DNA from 4 places in the Paenibacillus bovis genome. Region 2 is predicted to be linked to each of the others. Evidence: predicted binding sites of a transcription regulator. Region 2 holds the regulator's gene; each other region holds the start of a gene.
The links. Region 2 encodes Rex, which represses fermentation and respiration genes when NADH is low (regulators of the CRP and FNR family bind a similar motif). Its sites were predicted from a motif close to TTGTGAAATATTTCACAA; they were not measured.
Positions count from the first base shown of each region.

Region 1: the regulator Rex is predicted to act here: its motif matches at 2,228-2,245, upstream of AR543_RS00045 (TorD/DmsD family molecular chaperone).
Region 3: the regulator Rex is predicted to act here: its motif matches at 1,425-1,442, upstream of AR543_RS00125 (formate/nitrite transporter family protein).
Region 4: the regulator Rex is predicted to act here: its motif matches at 1,710-1,727, upstream of qoxA (cytochrome aa3 quinol oxidase subunit II).

Region 1 is NZ_CP013023.1:6,680-9,816, reverse strand. It holds gene AR543_RS00060 (MFS transporter) at 1-1,019, opposite strand, end outside; gene mobA (molybdenum cofactor guanylyltransferase) at 1,312-1,980, shown strand; gene AR543_RS00045 (TorD/DmsD family molecular chaperone) at 2,259-2,927, shown strand.
Region 2 is NZ_CP013023.1:3,873,178-3,876,314, forward strand. It holds gene AR543_RS16430 (amidohydrolase) at 1-425, opposite strand, end outside; gene AR543_RS16435 (redox-sensing transcriptional repressor Rex) at 406-1,065, opposite strand; gene dinG (ATP-dependent DNA helicase DinG) at 1,062-3,137, opposite strand, start outside.
Region 3 is NZ_CP013023.1:23,302-26,438, forward strand. It holds gene AR543_RS00120 (hybrid sensor histidine kinase/response regulator) at 1-278, opposite strand, end outside; gene AR543_RS00125 (formate/nitrite transporter family protein) at 484-1,368, opposite strand; gene AR543_RS00130 (FAD-dependent oxidoreductase) at 1,724-3,085, opposite strand.
Region 4 is NZ_CP013023.1:5,036,995-5,040,131, reverse strand. It holds gene AR543_RS21595 (GH1 family beta-glucosidase) at 1-1,063, shown strand, start outside; gene AR543_RS21590 (hypothetical protein) at 1,334-1,618, shown strand; gene qoxA (cytochrome aa3 quinol oxidase subunit II) at 1,885-2,919, shown strand; gene AR543_RS21580 (cbb3-type cytochrome c oxidase subunit I) at 3,013-3,137, shown strand, end outside.

The sequences.
Region 1 (3,137 bases), 1.5 Mb from region 2:
GTCATCGTATAAATTGCCTGTCCGGAGCTGCGGAACCGGTTGGGTACAAACATCATCGTTAGCTGGGTACCAACATAGAAGTAACCGCCAAAGGTCACAGCATGCAGTAGCTGGATAAACACGACCTGCATCGGACTGACCGCTTCGGCCATCAGCAGCCAGCGTACAGTGAACAAAATACTCACAATCGCCAGCCAGCCCAGCATAAAAGAAATCCGCCGTTTCAAAAATCGGTCAAACAGCAAAAATAAGACCGCCTCAAAAATTGAAGAAGCGAATACCGCCCAGCCGACCATACCTTTGCTGCCGCCCAGTTCAATTACATACAGCGAGAGAAATGTACTGTTCATCATATTGGGAATAGAGACGAGTACTCCGAGTACGATAAAGCCCACAAAATAGCCGTTACCGCTAAACTGCCGCAACGCGCTCCAGCTCAGTGAAGCCGCTCCACCGGGCGAACGGGTCTGCGCAGGCATGATCAGCATCAGACCGATAGCGACCAGGAGCAGCACGGTAAATACAATGCCGATTTTGGAGACGCCCAGATGATCGATCACCGGACCGGCAGCCACTGCAGTAAATGCCCAGCCGAGCGAGCCGTATAGCCGGAAGCCACCGAACTTATGCGGAGTACCGTCGATATAATTCAGAATCAGCGTACTGGTCTGTCCAAACATCGGTGTCTGGAAAAAGAAAAAACAGGCCATAACGATATAAATCAGCGTGTAATTATGTACATGAAATACCATCTGTACCAGCAGCAGCGTACCGGTCATCATAATCAGCAGAATCAATCGTGTATTCTGCAGCCGGTCACTGTAATATCCCCAGAATGGATTGGCGAACAGCGAAATAAAAGGCCCAATCGCCATCAGCGCACCAATCTGGCTCTGACTCATACCGATATCCTGTAGATACAGCTGGAAAAAGCTTGTAAAAATAACCATCGTTCCATATATGAAAAAAGTATACCAACGAAGGGAGTAGAATGCAGGCGAAGACGAATGTGAACGCATGGCGGGCCAATCCTTTCCGAGAACTTTTAGTTCACTGTATCATTTGTTGAAAGGGGATACAAACCATTTTGGAGGAATTGCGGCTAACGATGGATTCGTGATTACTCTGCGTTCACCTTTTTGCAATCATCCGCCTGTGATCAGCGGATATCCCGGATATTCACCGGGCAAAAGCGATCATGCAGTATACTGTTAGGAGGAAGATAGAGAATCAGAAAACCGTTCCATATGGAGCTAATCCAACCGTTAACCGAATAGCCTATCCAAAAGCCTAATTCAAAGGAGTACAAGCATGAAGCGAAAAGAAAGGAAGTATAGCGATACTGCCGGCATTATTCTGGCTGGTGGACAATCGCGACGTATGGGCACGGACAAAGCCCTGCTGAAAATCGGGAACAGCTATGTGATCCAGCGCGTAGTGTCGGCACTGGAGCCATGCGTATCACAGCTTGGTCTGGCAGCACCTGCAGATCGCAATTATGACTTTTTGCAGCTGCCAATTGCCGAAGATTCATTTCCGGGTCAGGGACCTTTGTCGGGACTGTATGCAGGTATGAACAGTCTGGATGCGCAGTGGTATGTGCTCAGTGCCTGCGATTTGCCTTTTGCCAGTACACGGCTGCTGGAGATCATGCTGGAGCATGTTCATTCGGTAGCTGGAGAAGATGTGCCGGTACAGATCGTTCTGCCTACTTACGAAGGACGCCACCATCCGCTGTATGCCGTATACCATCGCAGTGTGTATGCCTCGCTGGAGACTGCGCTTCACAGCAAACAGCTCAGGGTGATGGACTGGCTGCAACAGCATCAGGTTGCCGAACTGTCGCTGGAGCAATTGCTTGCACAGCGCAGCGAATCGAATGGGGATGATCTGTCTCCCTGGTGCCTGCACAATATGAATGATCCTGCATCCTATCAGCTCGCTCTGCAGCAGATGGATAGCGATAGGGAGCTTTATTAAGCAGTAAGGATACACAGACAGATACAGCAGCCCGGTATAAACAGAAGGAGCGGATCAGCCGGTAAACATGGCTATTTTATGAACGTATGGCGATTCGCCCCCTATTTATACCAAATTCGGGTACAATAAAAATAAGAAATACAGTATCCAATTCTTCCAGAATCCGATATATAAATGTAGACAGATAACGCTGACAAGTCGTTCATTACCGTTATTGGTAGCTATGTTGCAAGCGCTGACATATGATAAGTGAATAATATCACAAGGAGTGTATTCTCATGACAGTAAAGATGGAAACATGCATGAAGACAGATTGGTTGTACAGCCGGGTCATGACCTACCGTTTGCTGAGCGAAATGCTGCAGCGGCGTCCTACGCTATCCAAGCTGATTGAATGGCGCAAGGAAGCCGGACGCATCCGGATTCTATCCGGACAGAGCAATCCGCTGATTAGCATGCTTGAGAATATACCCCTGACCAATATTATTCAATATGCCTATGATGAGTGTGTGCAGTATGACCAGCTGTTCACCGAACAGCGGCTGCCGCATCATCCGCGCGCATCGGAATATCTGCTCAGTGCGCAGGAGCGCTGGAGCTATGAAGCTACGCTGAATTCTATTTATGCACGGGCAGGTATTGCTTTTAAAAAGATGGATCAGGAAACGGATGATCATATCGGCATTGAACTGGAATTTATGTCATTGCTGGCAGAGCGCATGGCCGAGAACGAAAGCAATAGACTGGAGCTGCATGCGGCAATCAAGGCACAGGCGGATTTCCTGGAAAACTATATGCTGCCATGGGTACCGGCATTCTGCCGCGAATTGGATGCCGCAGCCGATCATACGCTGTATCAGACCTGGGCGGAGACCGTATCTGCTTATCTGAATGAAGATCTGCATAATCTGCGTGTGTACGCCGCCGAGCAGCAGCTATTCCGCTAATCGCTGCGATACCGATCGGACAGCCGATTCTTCTCTTTTTATTCCTAAAGCAGCCGAATGATGCAGTGCAAGACGGATAGACGTTTATGAGATGATCTATTATCTATTCTCTGTTATCTGAATATGTATATTTGCCAAATTCATCTTAAAAAGGCGTCAAACCGATAAGTACTGTCCAATGATAACTAAAGGGGAATACCGCCTTGCATA
Region 2 (3,137 bases):
CCCGACTGCTCTACCACTTCGGCCACACGTTCAGAACGGTCATACATATCGAGGAATGTCGTTGTACCGCCTTTGAGCATTTCCAGAACAGACAATGCTGTACCGGTGTAGACATCGTCACTTGTAAATTTGGCTTCCATTGGCCACATTTTCTCCTGCAGCCATACCTGCAGAGCCAGATCATCTCCATAGCCGCGCAGCAGGGACATCGCCGCATGACCATGACTGTTAACCAGACCCGGGATAAAGAACTGATGTCTGCCATCCACGATGGTCATGCCTTCCTGGTCAGCAGGCTCTTCTTCGCCCAGATAAGTAATCACATCGTTCTCGATGACCATATGTCCGTACAGTACCGATTTTCCTCCATGGGAAGCTGCAAAGATCCCGTTTTTGATCATCCATTTACTCGGTGAGTTGTTCATTCGTCTCTAATTCCTTTCCATCTTCAAGGTAGTAGGCCAGACTCAGCAGATCGGTAGTGAAATCTGCCGTATGCACACGCACATGCGGTGGTGTTTTCAGGATAATCGGCGCAAAGTTCAGAATCGCCTCGATACCTGCTTCGATCAGCTGATCAGCAACACGCTGTGCTTCGGTATTGGGTACGGTAATAATACCAACCCGGATATGCTTGGACTGCACAGTCTCGGACAGTTCATCAATCGGTTGCACAGTCAATGTATTAATCTGGGTGCCTACTTTCGGTGTATACGAATCAAACACGGCTACAATCTTCATCGTTTCCTGCAGATAGGCATTATAATTTGAAAGCGCATGTCCCAGATTACCTGCTCCGATCAGAGCAACATTGATCTGCTGATCCAGCTTCAGGATATGACGTATTTTCTCAATCAGATACGATACATCGTAGCCAATTCCTTTACGGCCAAAATCACCGAAATAGGCAAGGTCCTTACGAATCTGGGCCGGATTGAGGTCCAGTTTTTGTCCCAGTTCCTGCGAAGATACAGTGGGTACCTCACGGGTATGCAGCTCGTTCAGGTATCTTAAATAGACAGGTAATCTTCGCACGACCGCTTCTGATATTTTATCGGATTTCATGCTTGCTCCCCCTCTTGATTTGCAGCATCCTTTTCGTTCTCACGATGGCTCAGCCATTCCGCAATACGGGGAACCATTTGCTGCGTAGGCATATGTTCCATTTTGGGACCGGGCAGCGAATACAAGAAGTGCTTGCCATAATACGATTCAATGACCCGGGTATCATAGATAAGCACAATACCGCGGTCATTCGCTGTCCGGACCAGTCTGCCAAAGCCCTGTTTGAACCGGATAACTGCCTGTGGTACAGATAATTTCATAAACGGGTTTTTCTTTTCTTTTTTGAGCCGTTCACTTTTGGCTTCGACCAGCGGATGATTCGGCGGCTGGAACGGCAATCGCACAATCGCCAGACAGGTCAGTGCTTCTCCGGGAATATCCACGCCTTCCCAGAAGCTGCTCGTACCCAGCAGTACACAGGCCGGATGATCCTGGAAGCGTCGGGTCAGCTTGGTCCGGCTGCCTCCATCTACACCCTGTCCGAATACGGCAATATCACTCTGTGATAATTTCTCCTTCAGAGGCTCATACACCTGCTTGAGCATCCGGTAGGAAGTAAATAAGACCAACATGCGTCCACGCGTCGCTTCGGCAGCATCAGCAAGTGAACGAGCCAGCATACTGACAAAATGCTCGTCACCGACACTTCCCTTTACACTCGGGAAATCTCTTGGAATCAGTACAAGCGACTGTTCCCTGTAATTAAACGGCGATTCCAGCATCGACGTATTCAGCTTGCCTTGCTGCTCGGCTTCCTTGAGTCCCAGCTGTTCAATCATGTACTGGAAGTTCTTGTCGATCGACAGCGTGGCAGAGGTCAGCACGATACTTTTCTTTTTGTCAAAGAAATGCTCCTTGAGCTGCTGGCTGACATCTACCGGCACCGCATACATCTGGAGCGACTTGCTGCGATAATTGCCGTTGGCCTCATACCAGTAGACCGTATCTTCACTGTCCAGCTTGATGAAATGACGCAGATCATCCCGGACACCGGTCAGATCCTTGAACAGTCCCGACACATCTGTCACGAGTCCATCACTGTCCAGCACTTCATCCGATTCCTTGATTTTGTTCATCACCTGTTCACCTTTGCGGATGATCTGGCTCAGACCAATATGAATCCGATTCTCCAATTCGGCAATCTCGGCCCACTCGTCAGGCTTTTTCTGCGGCAGCAGACGCAATGTGAACTGCGCAGCCTCGCCTGGAGCGGCATCACTGCGCTGTGGTAGCAGAGCGAACAACAGCTCACTCAGCTTGTCCCAGTCTTCCTTGACATCTGTTAATTCCGGATATAGATTATCGATCGCTATCGCCCACTCCATGCCGCGTTCACTGCCGGACGATCCCAGCTGCTGACGCAGAATCGCCAGCTGGCCGGTCTTGCTGTCCTTGAACAGACGCAGCATCGGATGAACCAATGTGAAATATTTCATGTGCATACCCAGATGCTTGCCAGCCACATCTTCCAGATGATGGGCTTCGTCGATAACCAAATGTTCGTAGGCCGGCAGCAGCTGATGGCCTGCCTTGATATCCGTAAACAGCTTGGAATGATTGGTAATGACCACATCGGCTGCACCAGCTTCATGCTTGGCCCGGTGATAAAAGCACTGCCGGAACCATGGACAGGCGCGTCCCAGACAGGAATCGGTATCACTCGCGACCGTTTCCCAGAAATCGCCGCCACGGTTACCCATATTGAGCTCTTCATCATCCCCGGTCTCGGTAGCTGTCAGCCAGACAATCATCTGGGCTGCGATCAGCACATCTTCCTTGGGACTCTGAAATTCCTTTGTATTTATTTTATGCTCAAATTTGCGCAGACACAAATAATGCTGGCGTCCTTTGAACACGGCAGCACGAAAAGCAAACGGAATCACCTGTGTCAGCAGCGGAACATCCCGTTCGCGCAGCTGTTCCTGCAAATTAATTGTATGCGTACTGACCATCACTCTCTCGCTGTTTTTGACGCTATGATAAATGGAAGGCAGCAAATAACCGAGCGATTTGCCTGTGCCGGTGCCTGCCTCAATCAGTAAATGCTTCTCATCGGTAAGGGCGCGTACCAC
Region 3 (3,137 bases), 1.5 Mb from region 2:
AAAGCCATCAGAGAATTACTGCTGTTCTGCAAAATCTGTACATAACTGCTCTGTTCTTCATCCAACCGGGTTTTGTGCAGCAATTCAGCCATGGACAAAATGCCATTCATCGGAGTCCGAATCTCGTGACTGAGCATGGCAATAAAATTGGATTTATCTTCAGCGACTTTTTCTACCGCAATCCGGGCTTGCTTGCATTCGTCCAATTCAAGACGCAGCTGCTGTAATTCCATCTCCAGCTTTTGCTGTCGCTCTATGAGTTCGTCTACATTTTTCATGATTACACCTCGTGAGCCTCAACGGCGTATGTAGTGTATCTATTACCCAATGGTCAATTTTCTAATCAATTCGGTTCGTTAACAGCATCTGGAAAACATAAAATCGCGATAAGCAAAATCCGCAAAGGATATCTGCCTGTCGCGATTCTATAGTTAGATTGGTTATAGGATGGAATACGGTAATTATAACCTTCTTGATGCTGCCTTATACCTGCTCGGTATGCTGCAGCGTCATTGCAGCAGGCGTGCCTGTACTTACCGGACTGGACGACTGATATCCACTCGCTGCGGCTCCTGTACCTGCTGCCGGTACCGAAGACTGCGGCTTGTGTACGTAAGCTACAAAGTACGCACAGGCAACAAACAAAGCCCCGCCGGTCAGATTACCGAGCCACACCGGTACAAAGTTCATCAGATATTGTCCCCAGGAATAATAGCCTGCGAAGATCGCAGCCGGAATCAGGAACATATTGGCTACAACGTGCTGGAAGCCGATCGCAACAAATGCCATCGTCGGGAACCAGATGCCCAGAATTTTGCCACTGATACTATCTGCACTGTAAGACAGCCAGACGGCCAGCGCAACGAGCCAGTTACAGCCGATACCGGACAGGAACATCTGCAGGAAGTCACCCTCCAGCTTATGGCCGGCCATCTCTACCGTCTTGGTCAAATAAGGCCCCGTCTCTGTCAGACCCACGATATGCCCGAAGAAATAAGCGACAAACAGCGCTCCCATCAGATTGGCGATCGTGATTGCAAACAGATTGCGTACCATCTCCATGCTGGAGATTCGTTTGGCCATACGAGCCAGCGGTACCGCCATCATATTACCAGTCAGCAGTTCGCCTCCGGCCACCAGCACCAGTATCAGACCCACGGGAAACAGTGATGCCCCGATAAAATTGGCAAAGCTGCCCCAGGCTTCCGGCGTATTGGCAATTACCCGAATATCCAGCAGAAATCCGATCGCAATAAATGCACCTGCCAAAAATCCAAGTACCAGCATCTGGGTCCAGCTGGAACGCGCTTTGGTTACGCCTGTCTCTATCGTATTCATAGCAATCTGCTGCGGTTTGTAATAAGCCATGATATGATCTCTCCTCTTATGTGTATTTCTCATATTTCAATTTTAATGGATATACTTTGTGAAAAAAGTAACAAATGTCACGATACCCATAAAAAAAAGCCCGCATGGATAAAAACCATACGGGCAAAAGGAAGAAGACATTTGTGATAAACGTGTACGCTTGACCATGAATATATGTTAACGACAGAGAGCAGAGACCACTGCAGCCGGATAAAAATGCCGGTAGCAGCCGAATGACGAAAGTCCGCGATTCAATTTGAAAGCTCTGCTGTACTGCCGGAATAACCTTCAAAAAAGATTGTGTTCTATTTCACATTATAAACTAAACAGTATTCATTATATTGCTTAAAGACGCTTAGATCGTAACCGGCTGTTTGGCTTCTACCGGTGCCAGCGCCTGCAGACCTACACTGTTCAGATAGTTCCATGGTTTGTTGTAATGCGGCTGGAAGAAGAAGTCCACGAATGCCAGCTGATCGACGGTCATACCGGTCTGGATACATACCGAGATAGTATTGATCGACTGGGTCAGGTCGGCTTCGGACATAATCTGTGCGCCCAGAATACGACGGCTATCTTTTTCGTAGACGACTTTTAACGTAACGGTCTCATGGGTCGGCATGAACTCCGGACGATAGTGATCCTGGAACGTCGATGTCTCTACATCGAGTCCAGCCAGACGGGCAGAAGTCTCGGTCATACCGGTACCGGCAATATTTTGCTCATAGATCTTGATCCCCGATGTACCCTGTGTACCCATATACTCATTGGTTGGTGTCACCAGATTGCGGGCTACGAGCGTACCCATGCGTACTGCATTGGTTGCCAGCGGGATATAGGCGTGCTGACGAGTTGGGTTGTAGAAGACAGCACAGCTGTCACCAGCGGCAAAAACATCTTTTTTGCTGGTCTGCATATATTTGTCGACGATAATCGCACCGTTCGGCAGCATATCAACTTGACCGGCCAGCAGCTCGGTTTGTGGACGGAAGCCAATGCAGAGAATAACCATATCGGCAGCATGCTCACCTTTGTCGGTGACCACCGTGCTGACTTTACCATTTTCCCCATTGAACTTCACGACTTTCTCGCCCAGTGCCAGCTGGATGCCTTTGCTGGTCAGCAGTTCCTCGGTACGTGCGGTAAATTCAGGGTCCAGGTATTTGCTCAGAATACGATCTTCAGCGTCGATCAGAGTCACCTGTTTGCCGTTCATTTCGAATGCTTCCACCAGTTCGACACCGATATAACCGGCACCGACGACAACGATATTACGAGCCGATTTGGCTTTTTCGATAATCGTGTTGGAATGGTTAAAGTTTTTGGACAATACGATATTATCCAGTTCGATTCCTTCGAACTTCGGAATGATCGGCCAAGAACCGGTAGTTACGATCAGTTTGTCATACGTATCAGTCAATTCAATACCGGTCTTCAGATCGCGTGCAGTCAGCGTTTTGGCATCGGTATTGACGGAGGTCACTTCATGCAGCATTTTGGTAGTGACACCCAGCTCGGCCAGCTGCTGTGGTGTAGAGTAGAACAGTCCCTGTGCATCCTCTACTACACCTCCTACGTACAATGCAATGCCGCAGGACAGGAACGAAATATTGTCGTTACGCTCGTATACGGTAATCTGTGCATCCGGGTACAATTTGGCAGTGTTCACAATAGCGGAAGTTCCGGCGTGAGTACATCCAATAACAGCTACTTTCATGATTGTTTCCTCCTGGTAAATCTGTATTTGGTGAAGCTGGTGTCTGTTTGAT
Region 4 (3,137 bases), 1.2 Mb from region 2:
TCAGGAAGGAATCGATTTCTATCATCGGCTCGTTGACTGTCTGCTGGATGCAGGCATTGTTCCTTTCTGTACACTGTACCACTGGGATCTGCCGCAGACGCTGCAGGATGATGGTGGCTGGGAGAATCGCCGTACAATAGATGCTTTTGTCAAATACGCAGAAGTAATGTTCCGTGAGTTCTCCGGTAAAATCAAATTCTGGCTTACCTTTAATGAGCCGTGGTGTATTGCTTTCCTGTCCAATCTGGAAGGCAAGCATGCGCCGGGCAACCAGGATCTGCAGATCGCGCTGAATGTAGGTCACCATCTGCTCGTCGCTCACGGCCACTCCGTAAAATTGTTCCGGGATATGCAGCTCGAAGGTCAGATCGGGATTGCACCGAATGTAGCCTGGGCGGTTCCGTACAGCAAAAGCCCGGAAGATCGCGCAGCCTGCGACCGTAACATCGAAGTCTATGCCGACTGGTTCCTCGATCCGATCTACAAATGCAGCTATCCGGATTCTCTGTATGAATGGTTCCTGCAGGCAGGTGCGCAGCCGCCGGTACAGGATGGAGATATGGAGATAATTGCCCAGCCGATTGATCTGCTCGGCATTAACTACTATCATCCATCGGTGAATCGTTATCATCCGGAAGCCGGCTATCTGCAGAGCGAAGAGGTAGATATGGGGCTGTTCAAGACCGATATCGGCTGGCCGATCGATGCAACCGGTCTGTATGATGTACTGCACTATTTGCAAAAATACGGTAATGTCGATATCTACATTACCGAGAATGGCGCCTGTGTAAATGACGGCCCCGTAGACGGAATGGTCAATGATACGCTGCGCACCCAGTATCTGCAGCAGCATATTGCGCAGGTACACCGTGCAATCAATGATGGTATTCAGCTCAAGGGTTATATGGCGTGGTCGCTGATGGATAACTTTGAATGGGCAGAAGGCTACAAGATGCGGTTTGGATTGATCCATGTCGATTTCCGTACGCTAGAGCGCACACCAAAAGAAAGCTACTATTGGTATCAGAATGTAGTTCGCAACAACTGGATGGAGACACGCTGATTGCATAAATATAGTTGTTAGTTCGGGTCGGTATTCAAAAAGCCGGCGTTTCGCAGATAGGTCTGTGCCTATAGCCGCGAAATGCCGGCTTTTCCGGTTCATTTGATGCCAAGTTACCAAATATTTTAAGGGAAAAGCAGGTAAAGCGAATCAAACCCATGCTTTTGTGGTAATAAGCTCTATATCATACTAACGTCATACAAACGCTACTATGAACAAACTAACCGGTAGACGGACCAGAATCACAATCATGAAAGGGGAGTGGAAGATATGGCTACTAACAGCAAAGGGCATTCCAATTCGCCCCGCAATCATTCACCAAGACATAATACTTACGCAATGAGCAGAGCGCTCACCATCGTATCATGGGTGGTATGTGCGGTAGGTGTCTTTTTGATCATTTTCAATCTTCAGCCGTTTAATGACAACAATATGGGATTGATGGGCGGAATTGGCTGTCTCGTAGCAGCAACGTTTATTTACTTTATTGGTAAATCCTTCGGTTCGATGCAGGCACGAAGCGACGAAGGCAAGGACGGAATCAAAGAAGACTAACTGTCCTGCTTACAATTAAATAGCAGCTCCTTTGAGAATTTGTTCTTGAAGGGGCTTTTTTACGGAGTAAATATATGTTAATCTTTAAATAATGTGAAAACATTCACTTCCGCTTGCTAATAAATTGACAGATTTGTTAACAAGCTAAAAAAAACCGAAATTTACACGTCCTATGGATACGCAAAAAGCACACTTAGTGTTAACATAGGAATGTGTGGTTTCAATATTATGAACGTCATAAGCGTTATGTGAGAAAGGGGATCAAGATGAGCAAAAAACCAGGTTCGCGCCTTATGAAATGGGTTGTTCTGATTGTGACCGTTCTGTCACTGGCCCTGACGGTTTGGGCGTTGTTTGCCGGTACAGGCAACTATTTCGTTCTTAACCCGAAAGGACCTATTGCAGAAGGACAGCGGGACTTAATCGTCATTTCTACGATTCTGACGGCAATCGTTATCGTGCCGACGACAATAATTGCTTTTATTATTGTATGGAGGTATCGTGACAAGCCAGGCAGAAAGGCCAAATACGATCCGGATTTCAGCCACAACAATTTGCTTGAAACCATCTGGTGGGGCATTCCGATCGTTGTTATCTTTATACTGGCTGTCGTAACTGTTCGTTACACGTATGCCCTGGAACCTTCCGTGGCTCTCAAGTCCGAGAAGAAACCAGTCACTATCCAGGTTGTTTCACTGGATTGGAAATGGGTGTTCTTTAACCCGGAAGAAAATATTGCCACTGTGAACTCCGTGACAATTCCGGAAGATACACCAATCCGTTTTGAACTGACAGCCGATGCGCCGATGAACTCTTTCTGGGTACCGCAGCTGGCCGGTCAGATTTACACGATGTCCGGTATGGCGATGACCCTGTACATGCAGGCCGATCATCCGGGAACCTATTTCGGTTCAGGAGCGAACTTTAGCGGTGAGCACTTTGCCGATATGAGATTTGATGTAAATGCTGTATCCGATGCCGATTATCGTGCATGGGTAGAGAAAATCAAATCCGAGTCCAAGCCAATGACAATGGAAACTTACCAATCACTGGCGATTCCAGGAACTGCTGAAAAGCAAAGCTTCTCCTCATTCCCGGATAATTTGTTCCAACAACTCGTAACCAAATACCTGCCTGGCGGTCTGGCTGATACCAGCAACCGTGCAACTCACACCACTCCTCAAACGGAAATCAATGAGAAGGAAAGTGAACAGGGGCAGAGCGATATGGGTACAGACACCAAATCCAACAATGAGCATGACGGACTGGGTACAGACACTCAGGAAGGCTCAAACAACTAGGTTTGATCAAGGTTCCGCTTGCAGATAGGCTGCCGATCGTGAGGCAGTGTACCGGTAAGCGGAGCGTATAAAGACAGTGAAAGGAGCTCCCCGATGCTCGAGAATATTAAACAGTTTGCATCAGAATTTTTTGTCACCGGTGACCCGCTGATTTACGGTGCAGACGTATCCATCGCATTGGTAACGATCGCGATCTTTGCGGGACTAACCTATTTCAA